One region of the Bacillus haynesii genome, then DNA from elsewhere that is predicted to be linked to it. Evidence: riboswitches for the same ligand, from Rfam matches in the RefSeq annotation. Region 1 holds a riboswitch; each other region holds the start of a gene.
The links. A riboswitch is a leader RNA that binds a small molecule or an ion and turns the genes downstream of it on or off. The one in region 1 is predicted to bind S-adenosylmethionine.

Region 1 (7,710 bases):
TATTCGTTAAGGTGGGCATGGAGCTTTTTTATCAAGAAGGACCTGCCATCCTTGAAAAGTTGCAGGAGCGCGGCTGCCGCATTTTCCTCGATCTAAAGTGCCACGACATTCCAACGACCGTATATAAGGCGATGAAAAGGCTGGCGGGATTTGGCGTCAGTCTTGTCAATGTGCACGCAGCAGGAGGAAAACAAATGATGGAGTCGGCGCTTGAAGGCCTTGAAGCGGGGACTCCGGCAGGCCAAAAACGCCCTTCATTAATTGCCGTGACCCAGCTGACAAGCACGTCTTCAGAAATGCTTCAGCGTGAACTGCTGATTGAAACACCGCTTCTCGATGCAGTTGTTCACTACAGCAAGTTGGCTGAAGAAAGCGGACTTGACGGCGTCGTCTGCTCCGTTCATGAAGCCGAACACATTTACCGGGCTGTGTCTTTAGGTTTTCTGACCGTGACACCCGGAATTCGCATGGCAGATGACAAAAACAACGACCAGGTCCGGGTGGCGACGCCGTCATACGCACGGGAAAAAGGCGTATCGGCGATCGTTGTCGGCCGTTCGATTACACAGGCGGAAGATCCTGTGTCAGCCTACAGAAGAATAGGACATGAGTGGGAGGGAACCAAGGCATGAAAACAGACATTGCAAACCATTTATTAAAAATCAAAGCAGTTTTCCTGCGCCCGAATGAGCCGTTTACATGGGCGAGCGGCATCCTGTCGCCCATCTACTGCGACAACCGTTTGACGCTTTCATATCCGGAAGTAAGGCATGATATAGCTTCAGGGCTTGCCGGACTGATTCAAGACAAATTTCCCGAAGCCGAAATGATCGCCGGTACGGCAACCGCGGGAATCCCCCATGCCGCGCTTGCCGCTGACAGACTGAGCCTGCCGATGTGCTACGTCAGAAGCAAACCGAAGGCGCACGGCAAAGGAAACCAAATTGAAGGAGCCGTTGTAAAAGGACAGAAAGTCGTTGTGATCGAAGATTTAATTTCAACGGGCGGAAGCGTCCTTGAAGCAGCCGCCGCCCTTACAGAGGCGGGATGTGAAGTGCTCGGCGTCGCCGCCATTTTCACTTACGGGCTTCCAAAAGCCGCCGCCGCCTTCAGCGAAGCGGGCGTTGAATATTACACGCTAACTGATTATGATACGTTGACAGAGGCTGCGCTTGCCGGTGGATATATCAGCGAACAGGATGCCGCCAAACTGAAAGAATGGAAGGCGAATCCTGAAAGCAAGTCTTGGATGGACTGATGACCAAAGCCGTATTCTCCTAATGGGAGAACGGCTTTTTTTGCGCCTTTTTGCAGATTTCAAAATAGTAAAATCGGATTATTTTTATTTTTTATTAATCCTATAAAAAAAGTCGGGTTGACTTTTATTCGAATTGTGCTAAAATTTTAAAATAACAAAAGCAAACTTATCAAGAGCGGTGGAGGGACTGGTCCGATGAAACCCGGCAACCTGCGTGTGATGCGTAAGGTGCTACTTCCAGCAAAATGCCCTCATTTTGAGAGATAAGGAATAGCGGAGTTCCTCGTCTTTCTTTCAAAATTGGAAGAAAGATTTTAATTTTTAAGGGGCAGAGGAGGAGCTAGAAGTGAAGACAGATGAACAGCTTGAAAAGGTGATCATCAAAATGAAAGACATGCTGAAAGACATGAATTACGGATCGATCACATTCGTTGTTCAGGACGGCAAAGTCATTCAAATCGAAAAAAATGAAAAAATAAGATTGAAATAGCTGACTAGACAAACTAGAGGCGGTTTTCACAGTTTTTTTCTGCTGGAAGCCGTTTTTTTGTTGGCAAAAAAAAGGGGGAACCGAAAATTTTTACTTACAGCACATGGGAGGAACCAAACATCTCTTTTCAGGAAGATGACTCTTATAAAGGAGCGCTGTCCGTCCTGAAATGGGCGTACGGACATTACGGGGATCAGCTCGTATATGCGTGCAGCTTCGGAATTGAGGGGATCGTCCTGATCGATTTGATTTATAAGGTTAAAAAAGATGCAGTCATCGTTTTCCTTGATACAGGGCTTCATTTTAAAGAAACATATGAAACGATCGACGCTGTCAAAGAACGATATCCAGGCCTTCAGATTATCATGAAAAAACCGGAGCTTACCGTCGAAGAGCAGGCGAAAGAATATGGGGACGAACTATGGAAGACCGCTCCGAATTCCTGCTGTGAAATGAGGAAGGTCATTCCTCTCCGCGAGACGCTATCAGGCTACCCGGCTTGGCTGTCAGGCCTGCGCCGCGAGCAATCGCCCGGGCGGAGCAAAACGAACTTTTTGAACAAAGATGAAAAATTCAAGTCCATCAAAGTTTGTCCGCTCATTCATTGGACGTGGAAGGATATTTGGAGATATGTGACAAAACACGATCTCCCATACAACCCGCTTCATGATCAAGGCTATCCGAGCATCGGCTGCGCTCCGTGCACCTCTCCGGCCTTTACGATGGATGATCTTCGATCAGGCCGCTGGAACGGATCGGCTAAAACAGAATGCGGATTACACGAGTAAGGAGATGAGTCATGGAACTTGCCGCCATTTTATTTAGCATGTTTTTTGCGATGAATATCGGAGCGAGCGGTGCAGCTGCTTCAATGGGAATCGCCTACGGATCTGAAGCCGTCAAAAAGAAGTTTCATGCCCTTCTGATCTGTGCAGCCGGCGTTCTCTCGGGCGCCGTCATCGGCGGCGGAAACGTCGTGAAAACGATCAGCTCAGGCATCATTCCTGAACGGGTGATTTCGCTCGAAATCGTCTGCATTATTATCGGATCGGCGGCGCTGTCGCTCTTTATCGCAAATGTACTTGGCATCCCGCTTTCGACAAGTGAAGTGACAGTCGGATCTGTTGTCGGAGTAGGTGTCGCTTACCAGGTTTTGTATGTGAAATCTTTGCTTGTCATCGTCTCATTTTGGGTCATTGTACCAATCGTCGCTTTTATGTTTACATTTGCGATGGCAAAAATCATGAAAAAAACGATCAAACGTCCAGCCTCGGGAAAAAAAGCAAAGGTTTTGGCGGTCATTCTGTTGATCACCGGGTTTTTTGAAGCCTTCTCAGCAGGCATGAACAATGTCGCAAACGCTGTCGGACCTCTGGTGGCGGCGCATGTTTTGACAGTCGGGGAAGGAACGCTCTACGGCGGACTGTTTGTCGCGCTAGGCGCCCTTTTACTGGGCAGGCGCGTTCTTGAAACAAACGGCAAAAAGATAACGAGATTTTCAAAAGGAGAGGGGATCATCCTTTCCGGAACAGGGGCCGGGCTTGTCATCATCAGTTCAATTTTCGGTTTGCCGGTTCCGCTTGCGCAAGTCACATCATCTTCTATTATAGGGATGGGAATGGCAAAAAACGGCGGCAACGTCTTTCATAAACAAGTGGTCAAAACAATGCTGAAAGTATGGGTCGTCTCGCCGTTCCTTTCATTAAGCCTATCTTATATGCTGGTCAGCCTTTTATTAAAAGGAGACTATTATGCTCTCATCGTCATCACAAGCGTCCTTCTGGCATCTGTCGGAACGCTCAGCCTGATGAGAGCGGTCAAAAAAGAACACAGCTCCGTCCATGAGCAAGGCGGAGGAATTTAAACACAAAGTAGGGGGAAACAAGTTTATGAGTTTAGCACCACACGGCGGTGTATTGGTTAACCGCGTCAATGAAGCATACGATTTTCAACATATCGCACAGGAAATTGAGCTTGATTTAATGGCTTTTTCAGATTTGGAGCTGATCGGAATCGGTGCGTACAGCCCGATCCAAGGATTTATGACAGAGAAAGACTATCTGTCCGTTGTCGAAAATATGAGACTATCAAGCGGCGAAGTATGGACGCTTCCGATCACTCTGCCTGTTGACGGGGAAAAAGCTTCAAGCTTAAAAGCGGGTGACACCGTCCGCCTCACCTATAATGGGGATACCTGCGGCGTCATTGAGATCGAAGACATCTATACGCCGGACAAGAAAACGGAAGCCGTCAATATCTATAAAACCGACGAACTCGAACATCCGGGTGTCAAAAAATTGTTTGACCGCGGCAGCGTTTATGTGGGCGGGCCGATCACGCTCATTAAACGGAGCGTCAAGCAATTCCCGGCGCACACATTCGAACCTCTGGAAACAAGAAAAAAATTCGCAGAACTCGGCTGGAAAACGATCGTCGGATTCCAGACGAGAAATCCGGTTCACAGAGCGCACGAATACATTCAAAAAACGGCGCTGGAGACGGTAGACGGCCTTTTCCTCAATCCGCTCGTCGGGGAAACAAAATCAGACGATATTCCGGCTGATGTCCGCATGGAAAGCTATCAGGTGCTGCTTGACGGCTACTACCCGAAAGACCGCGTCTTCCTCGGCGTTTTTCCGGCGGCGATGCGCTATGCGGGGCCGAAGGAAGCGATCTTCCATGCGCTTGTCAGAAAGAACTACGGATGCACGCATTTTATCGTCGGAAGAGACCATGCCGGAGTCGGCGATTACTACGGCACATATGAAGCGCAGGAGCTGTTCGATCAGTTCGCGCCGGAAGAGATCGGCATTACGCCGCTGAAATTCGAACACAGCTTCTACTGCAATGTCTGCGGGTCAATGGCTACTGCGAAGACGTGCCCTCACGGCAAAGAACATCATGTCATTTTGTCCGGCACAAAGGTGAGGGCCATGCTGAGAAACGGCGAGTTCCCGCCGAGCACATTCAGCCGTCCTGAAGTCATTCAAACATTAATCAAAGGCTTAACGGCCGGGGTTTCTTAAGGGGGAGCATCTCTTGGTAAAAAAAGATATTGTCTGGCATGAAGCGTCCATTACAAAACGGGAATATCATGAGAAAAATAAACATAAAAGCTCAATCATTTGGCTGACGGGCTTGAGCGGTTCAGGAAAATCAACGATTGCCAACGCCGCAGCGCGTGAGTTGTTTGAACAAGGCTACCAGGTCACGGTGCTTGACGGCGACAACGTCAGGCACGGGCTGAACAAGGACCTCGGGTTTTCCGATGAAGACCGGAAGGAAAACATCCGCCGGATCGGCGAGGTCGCGAAGCTCTTTGTCGAACAGGGGACGATCGTCATTACGGCGTTCATTTCCCCTTTTCAAGAAGACCGCGGGCTTGTCAGACAGCTTGTCGAGGAAGATGAGTTTCACGAAGTCTATGTGAAATGCGATTTGGCGACGTGTGAGGAGCGCGACCCGAAAGGCTTGTACAAAAAAGCGAGAAACGGGGAAATTCCATTTTTCACGGGGATCGATTCGCCTTATGAAGAGCCTGAAACACCTGAGCTTGTGCTTGATACAGGCACACATAACCGGGAGGAGTGCAAAAATCAGCTCGTCCAATACGTAAAAGATCAAACGAAATAAAATGCGGGTGAATAGGAAAGTGCGGCACATGCACTTTCCTATTCCATAAAGAAAACGTTTGGTTTTTGTGATATTTTCAGGCACCAAACGCTTTCTTTATGATTTATAATGAATTGAAGAAGACGTTGATCAGATCGGGGGGAGATCTAAGATGGGGAAAGTATATATCGTTGGGGCAGGTCCTGGAGACCCCGATTTACTGACGATCAAAGCTTTAAAAGCCATCCAGACAGCCGATGTCATTTTGTATGACAGGCTTGTGAATAAACAGATTTTACAGCATGCCAAGGAGGGAGCGGATCTCATCTACTGCGGAAAGCTTCCGGACTACCACATGATGAAGCAGGAAACGATCAATCATTTTCTCGTCAAGTATGCGAAAAAAGGGAAAACCGTAGTCAGACTGAAAGGCGGCGATCCTTTCGTATTCGGCAGAGGCGGCGAGGAAGCGCAAACCCTCGCTGAACACGGGGTTGCTTTTGAAATCGTGCCGGGAATCACCTCAGGAATTGCCGCTGCTGCTTATGCAGGCATTCCGGTGACACACCGGGAAGCGAGTTCAAACGTCGCTTTCGTGACAGGCCATTATCAAAAAGAAGAAAGTTTTGAAGAGAAGTGGAAAGCGTTAGCCACTGGGATCGATACGCTTGTCATTTATATGGGGATTAAAAACGTGAAGCAAATTGAAAGGCTTCTGATCGAAAACGGCAGAGATCCGTCAACGCCTGCCGCTTTCATCCATTGGGGAACGACGGACAAACAAAAAACAGTGCTTTGCACGGTTGAAACGCTTGCCGGTACAGTCGAAAGCGAAAAGATTGAAAACCCGTGCCTGATTGTCATCGGGGATGTCGTTCAATTCAGCTCACAGTTAAGCTGGTTTGAACCCGAGCTGAAAGATCCGGCATTAAGCGAGGCACTTTAATATGAAACAAGCGATTTTATATATCGGCCACGGAAGCCGTCTGAAAAGAGCCCAAACAGAAGCAGCCGCTTTTTTGGAGAGCTGCAAAGAAAACATGTCCGCCCCCATTCAGGAAATTTCTTTTTTGGAACTTGTAGCACCGGATATCGAAACCGGCTTTAAAGCGTGTGTGGAAAAAGGAGCGACGCATATCGCGGCCGTGCCGCTTCTTCTATTGACAGCCGCACATGCCAAAAGGGACATCCCTGAAGAGCTTGCCCGTGCTTCCTCGCAATATCCTTCCGTCAGCGTCACTTACGGAAAGCCGATCGGCGTCGATCAGGAAGTCGTCAAAGCGGTTTTTACAAGGATCGAAGAAACGGGGACGCCATATGAACATGCAAGAGTCGTCTTGATCGGAAGGGGAAGCTCTGATCCGGATGTCAAACGGGATGTCTATGACATTTGCGAGCGGCTGAGAGAGCTCACACTCGTTGACGAGGTCATTCCCTGCTTTATGACAGCCTGTGAACCGCACTACCTGGATGTGTTTAAACAGCTTAAAGAACGGGACGGAAAAACGGCATTCATCGTGCCGTATCTGCTGTTTACCGGTATGCTGATGAACGAGATTGAAAGGGAAACCGCAAAGCTGAAAGAAACCAATCCGGATGTCGTGCTGACGGATTACCTCGGCTTCCACCCCCATGTGAAAAACGCCTTTTTGCACCGCGTTGAGGAAGCGGTTGTCAACAAAGCCGGCCGCTTTGATTTTAGAGGAGCATCAGATGCTGCCGCTTCACATTAACATGAAAGGCAAAGCCGCGGTCATTGCAGGCGGGGGGAAGATTGCAGCACGGCGGCTGAAAACGGTGCTGGCAGAAGGGGCATCCGCAACCGTCATCAGTCCTGAAGCATCAGAAGAGATGCTCGGATTGATCGAAGAGCACGGCATCGAATGGAAGAAGAAAGAAGCGGAACCCGGTGATTTCAAAGATGCATTTCTGATCATTATCGCGACCGATGACCACGAGGCGAACAGGCGAATCGCCGCATCAGCCGCTCCTGATCAGCTCGTCAATGTTGCGAGTGAAGCAGAGCTTGGAAATGTATATGTTCCGAAAATAATCAACAGAGGAAACATAACCATATCCGTCTCGACAAACGGAGCAAGCCCGCGTCACACGATCAAGCTGGCCGGACAGATCGATGATTTGATCGATGATGAGTTCGTCCAAGAGATCGACGAGCTTCTCCGTAAAAGAAGAGGCCTGAACCCTTGAGGTTCAGGCCTTTTGGCATTATTTTTTCAGCTTGATGACCAAGTCTTCATCAGGTGTTACAAAAACGGTTTGCTGGCTGTCGTAGGTGACAAACCCGGGTTTGGCGCCATTCGGTTTTTTGACGTGGCGTATTTTTGTATAG
Region 2 (7,710 bases), 1.9 Mb from region 1:
TTCACCAGTGTTGTTTTTTTCAAGGTAGCTCAACAGTTCTTCATCGACTGACTCGCCGCTTCCAGGGCTGCCGCCGCTTGGTCCGCCTTGTTGACGGCCGTTTGCCCCTTCGTCATTCTGCTTTTGGCTGTTTTGTCCGGAACCGGTATCAGCTGAAGAATCGTTGCTGTTTGAACCAGGACCGAAGCCAGGTCCATTATGGTTGTTTTGATCACTGTCTGTTTGGCCGTCTTGGCTGCCGAATCCGGGAGGTCCGCTGCCGTTGTTATTCTGCATCTTACCTCCTCCGCCACCGCCGCCAAATGATTGTCCGGATTTAGGTCCGGCCTGTGGAATCATGCCGTTTACACCGTCAGCAAGCGTCGCCGTTGTCCAGTAGAAAGGTCCGATCAGCATGCCGAGCAGCGCTGCAAGTGATACATAGTAGCTGAATGACTTTCCTTTCTTGAGAAAGATGAGAAGACAGCTTGTGACAATGCCGAAAGCGCCGATCAGTATGCTCCAGATGATGCCGATTTCGCTGAAATAAGGACTCAAAATGTACAATTCAAATGCGGTTGTCAGCAAAATTCCGACCGGCAGAAGCTGTTTTTTCCAGCGGCTTTCTTCCTGATAGAGGCGAACGAGCGCCGTCCAGCCTGCACCTGACAAAGCGGCAATCGGTGCTGCCAGCATAATCAGATAGTAATGATGGAAGAATCCTGCGACACTGAAGAATGCAGCGACCGGCAGAAGCCACATCATCCAGAAAATCGTTTCAGTCGTTGTTTCATTGAATTTTCTTTGCCTGCGAAGGCCCGTGATCAGCAAACCGATGATGCCGAAGAGTACAAACGGGATCAACCAGCTTGCCTGTCCGGAAAGCTCAGATTGGAATAGTCTGAGAGGGCCCGGGTTTCCTGTGCCAAACATGCCGCTCGTGCCGCCACCGGGACCGCCGCCGCCGCTTTGGACATCACCCTGCTGGCCGTCCGGTCCGCCTGAAGGCATCTCGCCCCCGTTTGGCGGAGCCATTTGTCTATTTGCCGAGTCTGAGTTGGTTTCGGTATCGCCGCTTTGCTGTTGCGGCGTTTCCTCCTGCTGGGTCTTTTGATCTTGATCAGATGAGGAGGTTCCGCCCCCGTCTGCACCGTTTTGCCCTGTGAGACGCTGGATGCCGTTGTAGCCAAACGCCAGCTCAAGGACAGAGTTGGTCTGGCTGCTTCCGATATAAGGGCGCGAACTCTCCGGCTGGCTGTCGACGACAACTGCCCAGGAAACGGAAACGCCTGCCAGAACGATCATGGCTGTGATAAGGGACACAATTTTTTTGCGAATCGTCGTTTTTGCTGCAATCATGTAAAACAGCAGGAATGCCGGTAATACCATGTAAGCTTGCAGCATTTTGACGTTAAAGCCGACACCGACCATACAGAATGCGCCGAGCAGCCAGCCGATTCTTCCTTTGCGGACTGCTTTGAACAACATCCAGGTTGCAATCATCAAGCAAAGAACGAGAATGCTGTCGACGTTGTTTGTATGGCTGACCGCAACGGCAATCGGCGTACACGCCATAATAAGAGCTGAAATTCTGGCCGCCGTTTTGCCAAAGGTAGGTTTTACAATGAAGTACAAGAGTGCTACGGAAATCACTTCGGCAATGGCTTCAGGGAGGACGACGCTCCAGCCGTGCACGCCGAACACAAGTGCAAAGAGTGCTTGAATCCAGAGTGCGACAGGCGGTTTATCAACTGTTACAAAGCCTGCCGGATCAAATGATGCGTAAAAGAAGTTATAAAAGCTTTGGGTCATACTTTCAACGGCCGCCGTATAGTAGGCGTTGTCTGTGTCATTATTCCAGATGCCGTACAAGTTTAAAGCTGCTGATAATACAAGAATGAAGACCAGGAATATATCGATATTCCTTTTCTTAATCATTGTTCGATCACCTCACTAAAGAGCATTATAGAAGGCAAATATGATCAAACTATGAACAAATCAAGAAGGAATTTTAAATTGTAATAGAGGGGCAAAAAAAAGAGACATGCCGTCAAAAGCATGTCTCAAAATATGAGGTGAGGTGTTATTTCCATATATCTTCTGCGATCTCGACGACATGACGCAGTTTTTCCCATTGCTGCTCTTCTGTCAGGAGATTGCCTTCTTCTGTGGAGGCAAAGCCGCACTGCGGGCTCAAGCACAACTGGTTCAGGTCGACGAAGCGGGAAGCCTCTTCTATGCGCCGCTTAATGGCATCCGGGTTTTCAAGCTCTCCGAATTTGGATGTGATGAGACCGAGGACGATCTGCAAGTCTTTCCGTTTGACATAGCGAAGCGGTTCGAAGCCGCCGGAGCGCTCATCATCAAATTCAAGGAAAAGTCCGTCTAAGTTTAGTCCGTCAAAGATCGTTTCTGCAGCTGCGTCGTAGCCGCCTTCTGCCACCCATGTCGACTTGAAGTTGCCGCGGCAAATATGCATCGTCACCGTCAAATCGTCGGGACGTCCTGCAATTGCTTCATTGATTGTATTGGCAAAGGACTCGCGGAGCTCATCCGCTTCACGCCCGAAGGCTTTGATCTGCTCTTGTCCTTTTTCTGAGAAAAATACGGACCAGGCCGTGTCATCCAGCTGCAAATAGCGGCAGCCGGCATCGTAAAATGCGCGGATCGCTTTTTTGTATGCCTGCGCCACATCGTGATGGAACTCATCCAGATTTTCGTACGGACTTTCTCCAAGCTTTCCTCTGAAAAACAGCATATTCGGGCTCGGAATCGTCATTTTCGGCGTATGTGTTCCCGCAACTTGATGAAGAAATTTATAATCTTCCAGCATCGGATGGTTTGTAAAATCGACTTTGCTTGTTACTTTAATGCCGCGCGGCTTCGTTTCAACATTATGAAATTGAATGCCCTTGTCCGCTCTATATCCTTCTACGCCGTCAAGTCCTTCAAGAAAATCGAAATGCCACCATGACCTGCGGAATTCCCCGTCTGTGACGGCTTTAAGACCAATTTCTTTTTGCTTTTCGACAATGCGCTTAATCTCTTCGTTTTCGACTTCGCGCAGTTGTTCAGCGCTAATTTCGCCGTTCGCTTTTTGGAGGCGCGCTTTTTTTACAGGCTCAGACCTTAAAAGGCTTCCCACCTGATCAGCTCTGTACGGTCCAATTTTTCTTCCTGGCGTTTGCTTCAGTACATCGGTTGATTGTGTCATGCTTCATCCCTCTTTCTTTATAGACATAAAAAAGCTCTTCCCGATAAGGAAGAGCTTGATATATTCAATCTCCTCCTTATCTTCAAGAGCACGAACATGCTCTTAAGGATTTAGCACCATTCTGTCATAGACAGCGGTTGCCGGGTTTCACAGGGCCAGTCCCTCCACCACTCTTGATAAGGAAAACCTTTTTATGCGATTTTTTAATAGTTTTAATATTAATACTTTTTATAAAAATGTCAATGGGTTTAAAAAAACTCTTTGGTTTTTTCATTTTCTTCATCTGCTGTTAAACCGGAGGGCGTATCAAATCAATGTGTGAGTTTTTCGTCAAGACAGCCGTTCAAACAGTCAACAAGGTGTTGAACGAACAGGTTGAATTAGAATATTTTTCAATTTTTATTTCCAAAAACAGAAACTTTTTATCGAGTTCACCGGTCTATCATGTGTACCTGATTTCAAAATGGGTATTATAAAAAATGACAGATTAAGGAGGGTTCTTATGAACAAAAAAACAGTGTTTAAAGCGTTCGGAATGTTGATGACAGGGGTATTGTTTTTTGCGCTGTACAGTGCGGCCGCACTTCCTTCTGCACACGCGGCAAATGAAAAAAAACCGACGGTCACGAGCCATACGTACAAAAACATTAAGGCTTTGAAATACCCGCAGGTTTCAAATGTAAGCACCAAATCTCTCCAAAACAAGATCAACAAAGATTTTAAACATTATATTGAGCAGTCCTACAAAGATTATGTGAAAAACAAGAAAGACGGCCAACAGCACGGATATCAAACGGATTACCAAACGTCCTTTGAAGTGAAATACCGGACCGGCCAAAAGCTGAGCATCCTGACAAGCAATTATGTCTACTCCGGCGGAGCGCACGGAAATACGGCAGTCCGCTCTTTCAACTATGATCTTGTCTCTAAAAAACGGGTGTATTTAACCGACATCTTAAATACAAAATCGAAAATGGATAAGACAAAAACATACATTTACAACTATATCCAAAAACACCGCGACATTTTCTTCCCGGATGTGAAGAAGAAAGACATCGTCCTCGGTAAAAACACGGCTTTCTATTATACAAAAGACGGCATTGCGATCGTCTTCCAGCAATACGATGTAGCCCCTTATGCCGCCGGAAATCCGGTCGTTGCCGTTCCAAAAACAGTGTATCAATAAATAACAGCCCCTGTTTCTCAGGGGTTTTTGTTTTGAGGAAAGAGAAATGGGGAGATTATGGAAGCCCTTTCATGAAGCGGCAGCTGACGGGCATGATTTAGCCCGCAGTCAGTTTGCAGATTTTTTCTAAATCGAACAGCTCGCAGACATAGAACATGCACTGCCGGCCGCTGATGATCTGATATTTTTTAAAAGCATATGTCTGGTCTGCTGAAACAGGTACAAGTTGTGTGAAATGTTTTCCCAGGCAGTCGCCCGTGCTGAAAATTTCACGCCTTGACTCCAGTTCTGCAATGATTTTTCCGATGGGAAGCCTTTCTTCCTGCAAATCTTGTTTGATGGCGAGCGGCAGTAGGTTTGTTTTGACATAAACATAATTATAAGATAAATAATCATCGCCTGTTTTCAAAGAGGAGGTTCTAAACAAGATCTCATCATCGCGTTGAAACAGCCTCGCTTCTTCAGGTGACAGCTTGTCATAATCAATATTATTTTGCTGAAAAACTTCGATTTCGGTTTTGCCGCCGATCAGCGTTTCAATCGCTTTGGTTGTTGAACCATCGGTTTTGGTTAACATGTCTTTTACTAGAGCAACAAGAGCTTTAGGAAAAAAGTGGCTTACGCTCAATTAAAGGCACCTCCGCACCAAAATTAGAATTTTTTGAAAACTTGTCTTTAAATTTATCATGTGGAGATGAGTTTGTCTAGAAAAATAAGTTAAATTTTAGGTTAGTAATGTAAATTTTATCTTTTTTATAATTGAATAGATCAGGATATGTATGGAAAAAGGAGACGTCAATGTCTCCTTTTTTTGTCCCATTATTTTAAGTCGTCTCTCCTTCTAACAGCTGTACGGGCAAATAGGTTTCCAGCGGCAAATCATCGAATTCGCCTTCAATGGCTTTGGACAAAATCTCGATGGCCGTCTTGGAAATGAGTTCGATCGGCTGCTGGATGGTTGTCAATTCCGGGAGGATGGACTGAACCGCTTCCGTTCCGTCGTAGCCGATCACCTTTAATTGCCCGGGAATGTCTTTTCCGCGTTTTTTTGCTTCGGTGATGACCGTAGCGGCCATGAGGTCATCACTGGCAAAAATGCCATCAGCTGCAGGCTGTTCATCAAACAGTTTTGAAATGATTTCCCGGTAATTTTGATGAAAGGGAACTTCATATGTAATCGGCTGTCTCCCGTGTTGTCGCATCACATCTTCATATGCTTTTCTTCTAAGATTTGCCGGTGTTTTCAGCTCAATTGGTCCGTTGATATGGATGATGTGCCGGCAGCCTTTTGCAATTAACAGTTCTGTCGCTTTTCTTCCTCCGTCATAGTTATCGGAGCCGATGACGGGAATCGTTTCCGATAAGTAATGGTCGATGGCGACAATCGGCAGGTTTTGCCGGTGATAATTTAAAATTCCCCTGTTGTAAGTCACGGCGATGACGCCGTCCACTTGATTTCGCATCAGCATATCCAAGTATTTTTCTTCTTTGTCTTTGCGGTTTAAGCTGTTGCAAAGAAGCAGTTTGTAGCCCATGGCAGCGCAGATGCTCTCAATATGAAAGGCCAGTTCGCCGAAAAACGGATTGCTGGAGTTAGGGATGATGAGCCCTATTAAATGAGTTCGTTTACGAAATAAAGAGCGGGCCAAATCGTTTGGAAAGTAATTGATTTCTTCCATCGCTTTATAGACTTTTTCTTTTGTTTTTTCACTAATATAGCCGCGGTTATTTAATACCCGCGATACGGTTGTTGGTGAAACTCCCGCTTTTTTTGCAACGTCGTGAATGCTAGGCTTCATTCCCTTTTCCCCCTGCTATTTTTACTGAAATGGCTTACAATTCTCGTCACGCACTTATTTTAGAGAATCGGGCCGATATGTGCAAGAAAATGCCATGCTTCTGAGAAATGTACCGGGATGAATAATTGGGGGAAAAAGTATGTCAACCGGTTGACATATGAAACCGGTTGACATACAATTCACTTGAAAACGCTTTTATTTGCTGGTTTATGAAAAATGGGGGGAAGTGACAAAGATGAAAAGGTGGCTCTTCGGAATTTTTTCGTTGTTACTGATGTTTGCGATGTGGGGCTGCAGCAATAGCAAAAGTGCAAATAGCCAAGATGGGAAAACGCTTACGATATGGGTGCACGTATCTGATGATAGTGAAGAAGGAAAGGTCTATCAAAAGCGGGTGGACGCTTTTAATAAAAAGTATGCCTCTGAAAACGTCGAGGCCAAAATTGATTTCATTCCCAGAAGCGGAAACGGTGGCGGATATGAAGACAAAGTGAACGCAGCGCTGACAACGAACACCCTGCCGGATGTGATCACTTTGGACGGACCGAATACGGCGGCTTATGCAAAATCGGGCGTAATTGCGCCATTGGATGAGTATATCAAAGACCAGGATGATTTATTGCCGAGCATTAAGCAACAGGGAACCTACGAGGGGAAACTGTATGCGATCGGCGTCAGCGAATCGTCGGTCGGTATTTACTATAACAAAAAAATGCTGAAGGACGCCGGCGTTGATTTGAAAACGCTGCCAACGGTTGATGATCCTTGGACGTGGGACGAATTTCTTGAGCTTTGCAAAAAGCTGAAAAATCAATATGACAAACCGGCCATCGATATGCAGTTGCAGTCAAAAGACGAAATGCTGACCTATGCCCTATTGCCATTTGTTTGGTCGGCTGGCGGCGATGTCCTTTCAAAAGATGGCAAGAAAGCGGAGGGTGTTTTTAACGACAAACCGACTGTTGAAGCGACGACATTTATTCAAACAATGCTGAAAGAGGGTTACACGACCCGGACTCCGGTTAAGCAGGCGTTTGAAACGGAAAAATATCCGATGAAAATGAGTGGTGTCTGGACGGTAACCGACATGGAAACAAATTTTCCTAATGTCGATTATGGTGTGATGCCTTATCCTGTTTCGCCAAAAACAAAAAAACTTGTGTCCCCTTCAGGAAGCTGGCAGTTTGCCATGACACAGACGTCTGAAAACAAGGAATGGGCGGCGAAATTGGTCGATTGGATGACAAACAAAGAATCCAACCTGGAATTGAGCCGTTCGATCGCCGCGCTGCCTGTGCGCTATTCATCAGAGAAAGTGCTGGCAAAAGAATTCTCAGATGAAATGAATGTCTTCTTGCAGCAGCTGAAAGAAACGGGGCATGCACGACCGGTGACACCGGCATATCCACAGGTGACGCGCGCATTTCAGCAAGCGATCGATGACATCAGCTTCTTTGATCAGCATCAGGATATTCAATCGGTTCTGGATACGCGTGCAAAAGAAATGCAATCAGCCATCGATAAGGCAAACT
Region 3 (7,710 bases), 1.5 Mb from region 1:
CCTTTTCGGCCGCACGCGTCTGCGGCTTTTTTCTTTTCCGGATCTTTACAAATACTTATCATTTGCTAAACATTCATTTTTTACAATAAACATGTAGCAGCCATTCATGTAAAGGGGGTTATGACATTTGAATAAACTGATGGTCGGCATCTACAACTTTGAATGCCGGATTTTCCTCGGTATGAACAGCTTATTTCACCAAAAAACACTAAACCGTTATTTTCGTTCCTCAACTCATTTGGGAGGAGCTTGCTGCACGATTTCCGCCTGCCTGTCTCTCTTGCTGTTCGGATCTGGAAATGTTCGTACAGCAGGGATCGCCAGCGCCCTTGCACTTTTGGTCAGCCACCTTCAAGTCATGCTGATCAAAAAGCTGTATCCGAGAAAGCGGCCGTATTTAACGCTAAAGGAAACACAGGTTTTGCAAAATCCGCTCAAAGATCATTCTTTTCCATCCGGCCATACGACCGCGGTATTTTCTGTCATTACACCGCTAATGATATTCTTTCCGATACTCGCGCTTTTATTAATTCCGGTAGGCATCAGTGTGGGGCTCTCCAGAATTTATCTCGGTCTTCATTATCCTTCGGATGTTCTGGCAGGCACGGCCCTCGGAATTTCAGTCGGAACTTTGTCGGCGATGATCTTCTAAGCCGGCCGTTTCTTCCAAAGCGTCATTGATTTTTACATCACCAACAGGAGGGGAAACGATGAAAATTGCGATATTTACGGACACGTTCACACCAGATGTGAACGGCTGCGCCAGAACGCTGAAAAGGTATACGGATTATCTTGAAAAAAACGGGATTCCCTATAAAGTATTTGCGCCGGAAAGCACGCATGAAACACAATTTTCGAGCCGCATCCGCCGTTTTACGAGCATGCCGTTCTTCTTATACCCCGAGTGCAGAATCGCTCTTCCTAATCTCATCAAAATGAAATCAGAACTCCGCGAATTCCATCCCGATCTCATTCACATCGCGACTCCTTTTAATATCGGCCTGGCGGGGCTCAAGCTTGCGAAGAAATGGAACATCCCCGTCGTAGGCTCTTACCATACCGATTTTGACCAGTACCTTTCATATTATGATCTTCAAATGTTTTCCAAACTATTATGGAAATATATGCACTGGTTTCATAAAGATTTTCGAAAAGTTTTCGTACCTTCGCGCGAAACGTTCATGCAGCTCAAGGCCAAACAATTCAGGAACCTCTCCATCTGGAAGCGCGGCGTGGACTGCTCGCTGTTCAGTCCGGCGTATCAAACCGAACACATCCGAAAGCGATACGGCATAAAGGAAACCTACATCCTCAGCTATGTCGGAAGGCTGGCACCTGAAAAAGACTTGGAGACGCTGCTCAAGATCGCAAGTCACCCCGCTTTGAAAGATGACGTCCACTGGCTGATCGCCGGAGACGGCCCATTAAAGAAAGAGCTTGAGAAGCGAGCTCCCCTCAACATGACTTTTGCCGGCTATGTCAAAGGAGAAGAGCTGGCAAGCATCTATGCGAGCTCAGATTTGTTCGTCTTTCCTTCTCCGACGGAAACCTTCGGAAATTCCGCCCTTGAAGCGCTCGCCTGCGGGACGCCTGTTATCGGGGCAGATTCCGGCGGCCTGAAAGACTTTATACAAAACGGAAGAAACGGTTTTCTTTCCGAACCTAGAAATCCGGAAGTATTCACCGCAAATATATTGCGCGTCCTCTCCAACCCGTCGTTAAAAAAACGGATGGCATACGATGCGAGAAGCTATGCCCTTACCCAGTCGTGGGATGTGATTTTTGACAATCTCCTCTCCGAATGTGAAAGTGTGGTTGCAGATTTATCAGCAGAAAAACCGGCATAAAAAAAGAAGGTTTTCGGTTAATCGAAAACCTTCTTTTTTTGCTTAAACAATAATGACCTCTTTTGGCTGATGGTTCAGTTCTTCCGGTACAAAGCGTTTTTCAACAAAAATGCTGTGCCAGATCATAAAGATGAGAACCGTCCAGATTTTGCGGCTGTTATCCGCTTTATTGGCGCAGTGATCTTCAAGAAGCTGAAGCACGTAATCTTTATGGATATATGCGTCTGTCTCGCTCTCTTTAATGATGTTCACGGCCCAGTCATGCATTTCGTTTTTCAGCCAGTGGCGGATCGGCACAGGGAACCCTAGCTTTTTGCGATTTAAGACATGATCTGGAACGATGCCTTCCGCCGCTTTTCTAAGCAGATATTTTGTCGTGCCGTTTTTCGTTTTCAGCTCTTCCGGAATTTTGGAAGCCGCTTCAAATACGACTTTGTCCAAAAACGGAACGCGGAGTTCCAGTGAGTTGGCCATCGTCATTTTGTCGGCCTTCAGCAAAATGTCGCCGCGCAGCCATGTGTGGATATCGACATACTGCATTTTGTTGATTTCGCTGTAGGACTTGCTTTCTTCAAAATACGGCTTTGTCACGTCACAGTAAGAGAGGTTGCTGTCATACTGGCGAAGAAGTTTTGATTTCATGCCTTCTTCAAAAATCTTTGCGTTACCGATATATCTCTCTTCAAGAGGTGTACAGCCCCTCATTAAAAAGCTTTTCCCTTTCATTCCTTCCGGCATCGCTGAAGCTACTCGAAGAAGCATCTTTTTCAGCGGGGACGGGATTCGCTCAAACGGCTTTAATGAAAGCGGCTCTCGGTAAATATTGTAACCGCCGAACAGCTCATCTGCCCCTTCTCCGGATAAAACAACCGTAACTTGCTTCTTCGCTTCCTTCGCGACAAAATACAAAGGAATCGCAGCAGGATCTGCCAGAGGATCATCCAGATGCCAGACGATCTTTGGAAGCTCGTTCATATATTCTTCAGGCGAAATGATCGCGCTGAAGTTTTCCACGCCGACCTTATCAGCGGTTTCTTTCGCAACGTCAACTTCGCTGAAGCCTTCATGTTCAAAGCCGACAGAGAACGTCTTTAAGTTCGGATGGAATTGCTTCGCCACAGACACGATAAAGGAAGAGTCAATGCCTCCGGAAAGGAAGGAACCTACAGGCACATCGCTCCGCATGTGGACTTTTACGGAATCAAAAATCGCGTCTCTTACTTCCTGAACAAGCTTGTCTTCTTCGGTCTGAACCGGCTTGAATTGAACTTTCCAGTATGTTTTAAATTGAATATCCTGGCCCGGGCGGACGGTAAACTGATGGCCCGGTTCTACTTTTTGCACCTTTTTGTCAAGCGTCTTAGGCTCCGGTACAAATTGGAACGATGTATACTGCTGCAGCGCTTTTTCATTCAATTCCAAGTCAGCATCGACAGCCATCAGGCTTTTTCTTTCTGATGCAAAATAAACGTGGCCGTCCGTTTTCGTAAAATAGAGCGGCTTAATGCCGAACGGATCGCGCGCTCCGTATAGGAGCTGTTCTTTTTTGTCCCAGATTAAAAAAGCAAACATTCCGCGCAGCTTGGAAGCGGCTTCCTGTTTGTAGTGGCGGTAAGTCGCAAGTAAAACTTCCGTATCTGAATCGGTTTTGAACTCGTATCCTTTTGAAAGAAGTTCGTCTTTCAGTTCTATATAGTTATAGATTTCTCCATTAAAAATAATCCAGTAGGAATCATCTTCATAAGACAGAGGCTGTCCTCCGTTTTCCACATCGATGATGCTGAGCCTTCTAAATCCGAAGCCTACATGCTCATCATGATAGTACCCATCATCGTCCGGACCGCGGTGTACAATCATTTCATTCATTTGTTTAATCAGTTCTTCCTGGGCTGCTGTCTCGGATGATGGGCGATGATTGAATACCCCTACAAATCCACACATAGTATTGCCTCCGATTTTTTAAATTTCGTGCAGAAATCAAAGTCTGCTTCTTGATTAGACAAGTGTTTAAAGAAAAACGTTTCACATCCGCCCGCTTTTTGCCATCGAAAAACAAAGCCGCTTAATAAAGCGGCTATGCGGTTGTTATTGTTATTCTCCTAATGCATCTTTCTTCAGCTGCTCTGCTTTGTCTGTGCGCTCCCAAGGCAGATCAAGATCGAGGCGGCCGAAATGTCCGTAAGCTGCCGTTTGTTTGTAAATCGGACGGCGAAGATCGAGCATTTTAATAATGCCGGCAGGTCTTAGATCAAAGTTTTTGCGAACCACTTCGATCAATGTTTCTTCACTCGCTTTGCCTGTACCGAATGTATCGATTGAAATGGACACCGGTTGTGCGACACCGATCGCGTAGGCAAGCTGCACTTCACAGGAATCAGCAAGACCTGCGGCGACGATATTTTTCGCAACATATCTCGCAGCATAAGCTGCAGATCTATCAACCTTTGTCGCATCCTTACCGGAAAACGCTCCGCCGCCGTGACGGGCATATCCGCCATAGGTGTCAACGATGATTTTGCGTCCTGTTAAACCAGCATCCCCCTGCGGTCCTCCGATAACAAAACGGCCCGTAGGATTAATGAAGTACTTCGTGTTTTCATCGATCAGCTCTTTTGGCACTACCGGATTGATGACGTGCTCTTTCAGATTGCGCTGAATTTGTTCAAGCGAAATCTCAGGATGATGCTGAGTCGAAATGACAATTGTATCGATGCGAATCGGCTTGTTATTCTCATCATACTCAACAGTTACCTGTGTCTTTCCGTCCGGACGCAGGTACGGCAGAATTTCCTCTTTACGCACTTCTGTCAAACGGCGAGACAATTTGTGAGCAAGCGAAATCGGCAGAGGCATAAGTTCCTTTGTTTCGTTGCAGGCAAAACCGAACATTAAACCTTGGTCTCCGGCTCCGATCGCTTCAATTTCAGCGTCGCTCATTGCTCCTTCACGCGCTTCAAGAGCCTGGTCGACTCCCATTGCAATGTCTGGAGACTGTTCATCTATAGACGTTAAGACCGCGCAAGTTTCGGCATCAAAACCGTATTTTGCACGTGTGTAGCCAATTTCTTTAATCGTTTCGCGGACTGTTTTTGGAATATCGACGTATGTGGACGTCGTGATTTCACCGCTTACCAGCACCAATCCGGTTGTCACAGATGTTTCACAGGCAACGCGGGCATTCGGATCTTTCTTTAAAATTTCGTCTAATATACTATCCGAAATCTGGTCGCAAATTTTGTCCGGATGTCCCTCCGTAACTGACTCTGATGTAAATAACCGACGGTTTTTGCTCATTTATGTTTCCTCCTGTATATGAAGATCAGCCGTGATCTTAAGTATGATACGGATCTCGTCCCTCTTGATTATATGACGATACTCGGGCTTCATACGCTCTCGTTTTGAAACAATTTCCATATGCTATTCTTGACGAGATTCTGAGTCGAAATTCCCCTTAGCAGAATTTTTCCTGACTGGTTGCCCGGCTAGACCTTTCACGTCCTGTGAAAAACGCCCAGTACCTTCCTCCTGCTTGATACTCGGCTAAAACCTTTCACATCCTGTGAAAAACGCCGAGTACCTTCCTCCTGAAGGCAGTTTTTTTAGCAATTTTTGTATATCGATTTATGCAATAAAAAAACCTTTTCCTATTCGCTGAGGAAAGGGTCTGGTATTGCGTGCCTTTCACTCTTATCGCTCAAGGTATTGAACACCTTGCATCAGGTTAGCACCGTAGTTGTCTCAGAAACTGTTTTTTTCCATTAATAAGAGAAACCGGTTGCTGGGTTTCATTGGGCCTGTCCCTCCACCAGCTCGGGATAAGAGTATCCGCTCAATGAAATATCTTATCTTAAAATGGCTTGTAATGTCAATATCGGCCGAAATAAATTTGAACTTGTCCTTCGAGAAAAAACCCGAACGAAAAATGAAGAAACGGTATAGACTATAAGAGTAAATGTGTTATACTAATTCTACATTAATGTTATACACATTAAAAAACATGCAAAGGAAGGTTTTTTATGAATTCTGTAGATTTAACAACTGACTTACAAACGTTATTAACGGGCAAAAACGTTCAGCTGAACTTATCCGTTCCCCTTTTGGTTGAAAAAGTTCTTGAGCGCAAAGAAGGAGTCTTGACATCTTCCGGAGCCGTGCGGGCAACAACCGGTACATACACCGGCCGCTCGCCAAAGGACAAATTCATTGTGGAAGAAGCGAGCACAAAGGACAAAATCGATTGGGGCGCGGTGAATCAGCCGATTTCAGAAGCCGCCTTTGACCGGCTGCACACAAAAGTGCTCAGCTATTTAAAGGAACGCGATGAATTGTATGTATTTGAAGGGTTTGCAGGAGCAGACGAAAAATACCGGCTTCCGATTACAGTTGTTAACGAGTTCGCCTGGCACAACCTGTTTGCAAGACAGTTGTTCATCAGACCTGAAGAACATGATAAAAAACCTGAAGAACAGCCGTTTACGATTCTTTCCGCTCCGCATTTCAAAGCCGATCCGCTCGTTGACGGGACTCGATCTGAAACGTTTATCATCGTGTCGTTTGAGAAGCGTACGATCTTAATCGGAGGCACCGAATATGCCGGAGAGATGAAAAAATCGATTTTTTCTATTATGAATTATCTTCTTCCTGAACAAAACATTTTACCGATGCACTGTTCGGCAAACATTGGCGAGGAAGGCGGAACAGCTCTCTTCTTCGGATTGTCAGGTACAGGCAAAACGACGCTTTCCGCCGATCCGAAGCGGAAGCTGATCGGTGACGACGAACACGGCTGGTCCAGCACAGGCGTTTTCAACATTGAAGGAGGCTGCTACGCCAAGTGCATTAACTTAAGCGAAGAAAAAGAACCGCAGATTTACAATGCGATCCGCTTCGGTTCCGTTCTCGAAAATGTCGTTGTCGACAGCAGAACCGGAAAGCCGGACTATTCCGACACATTCTATACGGAAAACACGAGAGCGGCTTACCCGATTGACGCGATTGACAACATCGTCAAGCCGAGCATCGCCGCACACCCGCAGACCATCGTATTTCTGACGGCAGATGCTTTCGGCGTGCTTCCTCCGATCAGCAAGTTAACGAAAGAACAAGCCATGTATCATTTCCTGAGCGGATATACAAGCAAGCTCGCCGGCACCGAACGCGGAATCACCACTCCTGAAGCTACATTCTCGACCTGCTTCGGTTCACCGTTCCTCCCGCTTCCGGCACACGTGTACGCTGAAATGCTCGGAAGAAAAATCGATGAACACGGCGTCAGCGTTTTTCTCGTCAATACAGGCTGGACCGGCGGCGGATACGGAACCGGGGAAAGAATGAGCCTTGCTTATACGAGAGCGATGGTTCAGGCCGCGATAGAAGGAGAACTGGATAACGCCGAAATGAGGACTGACCGCATTTTCGGACTTCATTCACCGGTCCACGTTCCGGGTGTGCCTGATCAAGTGCTTGATCCGGCCAAAACTTGGGCAGATGAAAACGAATACGAGGAAAAAGCGATTCACCTGGCAAATGCATTCAAAAAGAATTTCAAAAAGTTCTCCAATACCGAAAACATCGAAAAAGCCGGAGGACCGCTCGTATAATTCAGCCCGCTTGCAGCAGCGCAGAAGACCTGCGCTGCTGCAGTTTATCAAAAATCCTCTTCTCCTATCAACGACCGATGCCATTTCCTGGGCAATGATCAAGATGACAGTCAAGCACAGCCTATGATAAAGCGCTCCCAATTCACAAACATTATTATTTGAAAATACAGACTTTTTTTATTTTTAACAAAAGAAATCTTTCATATGATAATATTATAAAAACATTTGTATATATCAGGAGGACACATCTATGAAATTTGGAT
Region 4 (7,710 bases), 210 kb from region 1:
ATATAAATCTTTGCGAATGTCCTCAAAAACCGGAATTTGCCCCCGCGCTTTTTCAATGTCCACGAGGTCGATTTCGGCCCTGATGACCGCTTCTCCGCGTCCTGCTTCAGCGAGGGTGCGGCCGAGCGGATCAATGACCATGCTGTGGCCCGCAAATTCGTTTGCCGGGTCTTTTCCCGCACGATTGCAGGCTGCGACAAAGCACTGATTTTCAATTGCTCTGGCTTTTAAAAGGCTTTGCCAGTGATCGAGGCGGGCGAGCGGCCATTCCGCCGATACAAAGATGATGCCTGCACCTTGGCTCGTATGTTTTCTGATCCATTCCGGGAATCGGATGTCGTAGCAGATAAACCCCGCAGCCGTGATCCCTTCAAGCTCGAAGCTCCCGTCGCCTGAGCCAGATGACAAATAGAGGTGTTCGTCCATCAGCTGAAAAAGGTGAGCTTTGCTGTATTCTTTGATTAAATTTCCGTTTTTGTCTGCGATGTACATGATATTGTATACACCGCTTTTTTTCTTGACGGCGACTGAGCCGCATACGATATGGACCCGGTTTGCTTTTGCCGTTTCCTGCAGCCATCTCTTCGTTTGCCTGCCTTCTTCATCCGCGATGGAGCCGAGATTTTTTAAATCATAACCCGTCGTCCACAGCTCGGGAAGGAGAAAGACATCCGCCTTTCGGCTTTCCTGTTCGATCAGCTGCTCCGCTTTTTTGAAATTTTCAGAAGGATTTCCGTATGCGATATCGAATTGCAGGCATGAAATTGTCAGCTTCAATCTGGATCACCTCATTTTTTTCTTTACATTTTACATTTAACAATATATGATGATGGACTATCATTTCAAGAATTTTTCAAAAGCGGGTGAATCGTATGAAATTTGAGCTTTCAGATGTGTTGAAACAGCTGCCTGAGCAGTTTTTCGCTTCCTTGGTCAAAAAGGTGAATGAAAAAATTGCCGCCGGCCATGATGTGATCAATCTCGGTCAGGGGAATCCGGATCAGCCGACACCGGATCACATCGTTGATACAATGGCGCAAGCCGTCCGCAACCCTGAAAACCATCAGTATTCCTCCTTTCGCGGCAGTCGTTCACTGAAGGAGGCGGCAGCCGCGTTCTATCAAAGGGAATACGGCGTAGAGCTCGATCCCGAACGCGAAGTCGCTGTATTGTTCGGCGGAAAAGCCGGTCTTGTCGAGCTCCCGCAATGTTTGTTAAATTCGGGGGATACCGTGCTCGTTCCCGATCCGGGTTATCCCGACTACTGGTCGGGCGTTGAGCTGGCAAGAGCGAACATGGAAACGATGCCGCTTACAGCGGACAATCAGTTTCTGCCTGACTACAGTCGGATTCCGAAGGAAGTGAAAGAAAAAGCGAAGCTCATGTATTTAAATTATCCGAACAATCCGACCGGTGCCCAAGCCACACCTGTTTTTTTCGAAGAGACCGTCCGGTTTGCCAAGTCGAACGGAATTTGCGTCGTCCACGATTTTGCCTACGGCGCGATCGGCTACGACGGCAAGAGGCCTGTCAGCTTTCTGGAAACGGCGGGGGCAAAAGACGCAGGAATCGAAATTTACACGCTTTCCAAAACGTATAATATGGCTGGATGGCGGGTCGGGTTTGCAGTTGGCAACGCCTCTGTGATCGAAGCGCTGAACCTTTATCAGGACCATATGTATGTCAGCCTCTTTAAAGCGGTCCAAGACGCCGCGGCGACCGCGCTCCTATCAGATCAAGCGTGTGTCAAGGAGCAAAATGAGCGCTACGAAAAAAGGCGGGATGCATGGATTCGTGCGGTCCGCGATATCGGCTGGCATGCGGATGCTCCGCAAGGATCTTTTTTCGCCTGGATGCCTGTTCCCGACGGATATACATCTGAGTCTTTTTCCGATCTGCTTCTCGAAAAAGCGAACGTCGTCACAGCGCCCGGCATCGGCTTCGGCAAACACGGAGAAGGATACGTGAGAGTCGGCCTCTTGACAAGCGAAGAGCGGCTCCGGGAAGCGGCTTCGCGTATTGCCGAGCTGAATATATTCAAAAAGACCGGCCACAGTCATTGACAATCGGGAAAAACGATGGGATAATTCAAAATAATTTATAAAATCAATATTCTTATCAAGAGCAGGCAGAGGGACAAGCCCGATGAAGCCCGGCAACCGACTTTTTAAGCACGGTGCTAATTCTTGCAGCTGACGCTGAGAGATAAGGATTCGAACCTGAAAAGCGAAACCTCTTTTAGCTAAAGCAGCAAAAGAGGTTTTTTTATATGAATGAAGCAGGAAGGAGCTACACAATGAGTGAACTTTTGGCAACATATATTTTGGCAGATCCAGGATGTGACGCAGAAAAGCGGGCTGAGCAAATCGCGATCGGGCTGACGGTCGGATCGTGGACAGATCTGCCGCTCTTAAAGCAGGAGCAGCTGAAAAAGCATAAAGGACGCGTCGTCAAGGTCGAAGAAACAGAAAGCGCACTGGGGGAAAAACAGGCAACGGTTACCATCGCCTATCCGGAAGCCAATTTTACAAGCGACATTCCCGCTGTGCTGACGACCGTTTTTGGCAAGCTGTCTCTCGATGGAAAAATCAAATTGGCTGATTTGGAGTTTTCGCAGTATTTTAAACAATCATTGCCGGGTCCGAAATTCGGCGTATACGGGATCCGGAAAAAAATCGGCGAATTTGAAAGGCCTCTGTTGATGAGCATTTTTAAAGGCGTCATTGGCCGCGATATGGAAGACTTGAAGGAACAGCTGAGGCAGCAGGCGCTTGGCGGAGTGGATTTGATCAAGGACGATGAAATCTTATTTGAAACAGGCAGTGCCCCCTTTGAAAAACGAATCACAGAAGGAAGGAAAGTGCTTAAGGCTGCCTTTGAAGAAACAGGGCGTAAAACCCTGTATGCCGTCAATCTGACGGGCAGGACAATGGAGCTGAAATCGAAGGCGAGAAAAGCAGCCGAGCTCGGAGCCGATGTTTTGCTGCTTAATGTGTATGCCTACGGGCTCGATGTTTTGCAAAGCCTTGCGGAAGACGACGACATTCCGCTGCCGATCATGGCGCACCCGGCAGTAAGCGGCGCACTCACTTCGTCGCCGCATTACGGTTTTTCCCATTCGCTCTTGCTCGGCAAGCTGAACCGGTATGCGGGTGCTGATTTCAGCCTGTTCCCTTCTCCGTACGGAAGCGTTGCTCTGCCGAAGCGGGCTGCGCTTGCCATATACGATGAATGCACGAAGGAAGACGTTTTTAAACCGACATTCGCGGTGCCGTCGGCCGGTATTCACCCCGGCATGGTCCCGCTCTTGATGAAAGACTTTGGCATTGACCATATCATCAATGCAGGCGGGGGGATTCACGGTCATCCAAACGGAGCGGCAGGCGGAGGAAGAGCGTTTCGGGCGGTCATTGATGCCGTCCTGGAAGCGGAGCCTGTCGAAGAAAAAGCAAAGCGTTCTCCCGATTTGAAGCTCGCCCTTGAAAAATGGGGAAGGGTTGAGGTTTCTGTATGAGGAAGCCGCTTATCATTTGTGATTTTGACGGAACGATCACAACAAACGACAACATCATCAGCATTATGAAACAATTTGCTCCAAAAGAGTGGATTGCTTTAAAAGACGGGGTTCTGTCCAAGGACATATCGATTAAGGACGGAGTCGGCAGAATGTTTGAATTGCTGCCGAGCAGCCTGAAAGAAGACATTACGGCATATGTACTGAAACAAGCCGAGATCCGCCCCGGGTTTAAAGAGTTTGTCTCTTTCCTGGATGAGAAGGGTCTTCCGTTTTACGTCGTGAGCGGAGGGATGGATTTTTTCGTCTATCCCCTGCTTGAAGGAATTGTTGAAAAGAACCGCATTTATTGCAACGAGGCCGGCTTCACAGGCCGCAATATCGAGATCCGCTGGCCGTATCCGTGTGACGGGGGCTGCGGAAATGAATGCGGATGCTGCAAGCCTTCCATCATCCGCCGGCTGAAAGGTCGGGACGATTTTGTTGTCATGATCGGGGACTCTGTTACAGATGTTGAAGCTGCCAAATGTTCCGACTTGTGCATCGCGCGCGATTATTTGCTGCGCGAATGTGAAGGGCTCGGTTTGAAGCACGCAGCATTCGGCGATTTCCACGATGCAAAACGAATACTTGAAGAGACCGCGGAGGTGAAAGGATGGCTATTGAGCAAAAACGGCAGGAACTTGCCGAGGTAAAAAAAGAGCTTGCGGAAAGGGATTGGTTCCCGGCGACAAGCGGTAATCTGTCAATCAAAGTATCAGAAGGCCCGCTGCGATTTCTCATCACGGCAAGCGGAAAAGATAAGCGAAAAGAGACCGCGGAGGATTTTCTGCTGGCGGACGAAGAGGGGAGGCCGGCGGAGACCGGACATGCGCTGAAGCCGTCGGCGGAGACGCTGCTGCACACCTTTGTCTATCAAAATACAAACGCCGGCTGCTGTCTTCATGTCCATACGATTGACAACAATGTCATCTCAGAGCTTTATGCAAAAGAAAAGCAAGTGACATTCAGAGGCCAGGAAATCATAAAGGCGCTCGGGCTTTGGGAGGAAAATGCGGAGGTGACGATCCCGATTATCGAAAACAGTGCTCATATTCCGGATTTGGCGGCGGATTTTGCCGGGCACCTTTCAGGCGATTCAGGCGCAGTGCTGATTCGCAGCCACGGTATTACCGTCTGGGGAAAAACGGCATTTGAAGCAAAGCGGATGCTTGAAGCATATGAATTCTTGTTCAGCTGGCATTTAAAGCTGAAAGCTTTGCAGGCTTATCACGTTTAATTAAAAAGGGGGAGAAAACATGGCGACAATTCGGATCCATGATGAACAAAACACGACCATTGAAAAGCAGGAAGAAGTGGAACAATTTCTAAAGCGGCAGGAGGTTATTTATGAAAAGTGGGACATCACAAAACTACCGGCCGGCTTAAAAGAAAAATACGATTTGACCGATGAAGAGAAACAGGAGATTTTAGACGTCTTTGCCGCTGAAATCAAAGACATTTCAGAACGCCGCGGCTATAAAGCGAGCGATGTCATCTCGCTTTCCGACCAAAATCCGAAACTCGATGAGCTCTTGAAGAATTTCAAACAGGAGCATCATCATACAGACGATGAAGTCAGATTTATCGTCAGCGGCCACGGCATCTTTGCGATAGAAGGAAAGGACGGTACATTTTTTGATGTCCTCTTAAATCCGGGGGATTTGATCTCCGTTCCTGAAAACACCCGCCATTATTTCACGCTTCAGGAAGACCGGAAAGTCGTGGCTGTCAGAATCTTTGTGACGACAGAGGGCTGGGTGCCGATTTATGAGAAAGAGAGTGTGAACCGGCCATAAAGAAAGCGTCCACTTGGACGCTTTCTTTATTTGTTTCTGTCATAAAGGGCCTTGATGTGGCCTTCATGAAATGAGAGATGCGGTTTTTCATTTTGATAGTATTGAAGACGGTCAAATACAGAGCCGGTGTGAAGCTCGAACTTATGGCCGTCTGGATCTGAGAAATAAATTGAATCTTTGTCGCCTTCGTGCCGTTTTCTGCCCTTTAGCACGTTTACACCTAAATCGTGTAATTTCTTTTCCCAGAACGGCAAATCTTCCTGTTGAATCGAAAACGCGATATGGGTGTAAGAGTCGTGAATTTCCTGTCTCTTAATGTCTTTCTCTTCGTTTAATGCGAGCCAGATGCCGTTCAGGTCAAAATAAGCGGTTTTCTCGGCTTTTACGAGCCACTTGGCATCAAACACCTTTTCATAGAATGAAATAGAGACGGACAGGTCAGAGACCGAAAACAAGAGATGATTGATGCCGAGAATTTTATTGTTTGCCATTGCCGTTTATTCCTCCCATTAGATGTGTTTCAAATCCGTCCAGCTCTTTGGTTATCTGTCTGAACAGAAAAGCGAGTACAGCCGCATCATCAAGCCAGCCGATGCCTGCGAGAACATCGGGAATCAAATCGATCGGAGACAGCACATAAATAAATGCCAGCGCGGCCAGTAAAATCGTTTTTTTCGGGAATAAGGGGTAGTCTCCCTTTCTCCAGGCTCTAAATGCTCTGAAAAACAATAAGAGGCCTGAATACGCTTCTTTCACGGCAAAGACGGTTCGGAGCCTTGAAACTGGTTTTTTCATCATTTGGCGCATCATAAAACCTCCTTCTATCCGCATGAACTCTTGTAAAGATGTTTACCATATTTCATCGATGGGTATTACACCTTTAATTCCACAAATCTATTATACTCGATTTCAAAATATTTTTTTGAAAAATAGGTTTACAAAATAAGTATAATCTGTAATAATGCTCAAGTACGCAAAATCTGGATGGTTCTAAGAAACGATATGTCGGTAAGGGGTGAAGCGTATGCAAAGGTATGTTGAAAAAGAAGCATTGCTCGTTTCCATCAGCAAGAAGCGGCAAATGATGGTTGAAGCCGCTGAAATCTATGGATATACAGGGGATGAAACGATCAGACGGAGCCAGGAGCTGGATCAATTAATCTATGAATATCAAAAATTGTCTATGAATGAAAACGCGCCGGACAATCTGCTGCAAGATTTTTTAGGCTGCATCGACTGTCTGAGCGTTGAAAAATATACGGCATAGTGGATGAACGAAAAAGAGCTGCCGTAAGGAAGGCAGGCTCTTTACAGGAAACGGGGAAGCCTCAGTCATCCTGTTCCTTTGAAGTCGGCAGCATTATCGTCACAGTCGTTCCTTTATGCCGTTCGCTTTCGATTTGAATGGTTCCCCCGTACATGGAAATGATGCGCTTGCACACGACAAGGCCGAGTCCTGTTCCTTTTTCCTTTGACGTGACAAAAGGCTGGAAAATACTCTCCATCATTTCTTTTGGAATACCTTCTCCGATATCCTTCACAATGATTTGCGCCTTCTCTTGATCATGTTCGATTTGAATGAGCAGCTTTCCGCCGTTTTTCATCGATTCAAGAGCATTTTTGGCGACGTTCAAGACAACCTGCTTAATATGATCCTTTTTACAATATACATAAGCCGGATCTTCTCCGCAGTCTTGAACTTCCACTTCCACATTATATAAATTTGCCTCAGAATGAATAATCGGCATGATCTCGTCAATCATTTCATTCATGGCGTTGAGCTGCCACTGCTCTGCCGTCGGCTTTCCGAGCACGAGAAACTCGCTGACAATCTGGTTGATCCTCCGGATTTCCTGGTCGATAATTGAGAAATACATTTGATCTTCTTTTGATTGATATTTTTTTTGAAGGAGCTGGATAAAGCCGCTGATACCTGTCAGCGGGTTTCTGATTTCATGGGCGGTGCTCGCCGCCAGGGTGCCGATTAATTCGAGCTTCTGCGCTTCATTTTGGGCGCGCTCCTGCTTTGTCCGCCGCTTCAGCAGCACATACTGGAGCAGGAGGAACATAATATTCAGCAGAATGAAAATACTTAAAAATGACAGCAGAAGACTGTGAACGATTTCATCAAGCTGGACCGGTTCCGGATAAACTTCAAGCTTCCAGTCGATCTGGTCCAAAAAAGCGTCGACGGTACCGCCGTCCGGCTTCTCAGGAGGAGAATGGCCTGCCGTAAAGACAATTTGATTCTTCTGATTGAGAATTTTGATGTAAAGCTCAGGGCTTAAGACGTTCATGATATTTTTCAGATAATCGACGCGGATCGAAGCCAGCAGAAAATTTGTCGTTCTGCCTTCG

Region 2: linked by a shared signal. The riboswitch ahead of H2R00_RS16010 (5-methyltetrahydropteroyltriglutamate--homocysteine S-methyltransferase) and the one ahead of H2R00_RS06735 (YezD family protein) in region 1 are both predicted to bind S-adenosylmethionine.
Region 3: linked by a shared signal. The riboswitch ahead of metK (methionine adenosyltransferase) and the one ahead of H2R00_RS06735 (YezD family protein) in region 1 are both predicted to bind S-adenosylmethionine.
Region 4: linked by a shared signal. The riboswitch ahead of mtnW (2,3-diketo-5-methylthiopentyl-1-phosphate enolase) and the one ahead of H2R00_RS06735 (YezD family protein) in region 1 are both predicted to bind S-adenosylmethionine.

The regions. Positions count from the first base shown of each region.
Region 1 covers NZ_CP059494.1:1,364,097-1,371,806, reverse strand. The annotation lists gene pyrF (orotidine-5'-phosphate decarboxylase) at 1-632, shown strand, start outside; gene pyrE (orotate phosphoribosyltransferase) at 629-1,258, shown strand; SAM riboswitch class I at 1,422-1,528, shown strand; gene H2R00_RS06735 (YezD family protein) at 1,632-1,748, shown strand; gene H2R00_RS06730 (phosphoadenylyl-sulfate reductase) at 1,835-2,536, shown strand; gene H2R00_RS06725 (sulfate permease) at 2,548-3,612, shown strand; gene sat (sulfate adenylyltransferase) at 3,638-4,774, shown strand; gene cysC (adenylyl-sulfate kinase) at 4,788-5,381, shown strand; gene cobA (uroporphyrinogen-III C-methyltransferase) at 5,533-6,306, shown strand; gene H2R00_RS06705 (sirohydrochlorin chelatase) at 6,308-7,093, shown strand; gene H2R00_RS06700 (NAD(P)-dependent oxidoreductase) at 7,074-7,568, shown strand; gene H2R00_RS06695 (Rqc2 family fibronectin-binding protein) at 7,587-7,710, opposite strand, start outside.
Region 2 covers NZ_CP059494.1:3,233,422-3,241,131, forward strand. The annotation lists gene H2R00_RS16005 (glycosyltransferase family 39 protein) at 1-1,917, opposite strand, end outside; gene H2R00_RS16010 (5-methyltetrahydropteroyltriglutamate--homocysteine S-methyltransferase) at 2,063-3,193, opposite strand; SAM riboswitch class I at 3,267-3,376, opposite strand; gene H2R00_RS16015 (DUF3298 and DUF4163 domain-containing protein) at 3,696-4,379, shown strand; gene H2R00_RS16020 (chorismate--pyruvate lyase family protein) at 4,477-5,007, opposite strand; gene H2R00_RS16025 (LacI family DNA-binding transcriptional regulator) at 5,204-6,178, opposite strand; gene H2R00_RS16030 (ABC transporter substrate-binding protein) at 6,414-7,710, shown strand, end outside.
Region 3 covers NZ_CP059494.1:4,117,925-4,125,634, reverse strand. The annotation lists gene H2R00_RS20530 (phosphatase PAP2 family protein) at 140-652, shown strand; gene H2R00_RS20525 (glycosyltransferase family 4 protein) at 711-1,847, shown strand; gene asnB (asparagine synthase (glutamine-hydrolyzing)) at 1,890-3,788, opposite strand; gene metK (methionine adenosyltransferase) at 3,939-5,141, opposite strand; SAM riboswitch class I at 5,532-5,669, opposite strand; gene pckA (phosphoenolpyruvate carboxykinase (ATP)) at 5,864-7,447, shown strand; gene H2R00_RS20505 (dicarboxylate/amino acid:cation symporter) at 7,698-7,710, shown strand, end outside.
Region 4 covers NZ_CP059494.1:1,569,343-1,577,052, reverse strand. The annotation lists gene H2R00_RS07775 (carbon-nitrogen family hydrolase) at 1-777, opposite strand, end outside; gene H2R00_RS07770 (pyridoxal phosphate-dependent aminotransferase) at 873-2,063, shown strand; SAM riboswitch class I at 2,113-2,212, shown strand; gene mtnW (2,3-diketo-5-methylthiopentyl-1-phosphate enolase) at 2,297-3,514, shown strand; gene mtnX (2-hydroxy-3-keto-5-methylthiopentenyl-1-phosphate phosphatase) at 3,511-4,209, shown strand; gene H2R00_RS07755 (methylthioribulose 1-phosphate dehydratase) at 4,170-4,793, shown strand; gene H2R00_RS07750 (1,2-dihydroxy-3-keto-5-methylthiopentene dioxygenase) at 4,813-5,352, shown strand; gene fosB (metallothiol transferase FosB) at 5,379-5,843, opposite strand; gene H2R00_RS07740 (YkvA family protein) at 5,830-6,162, opposite strand; gene H2R00_RS07735 (aspartyl-phosphate phosphatase Spo0E family protein) at 6,377-6,619, shown strand; gene H2R00_RS07730 (sporulation kinase KinD) at 6,681-7,710, opposite strand, start outside.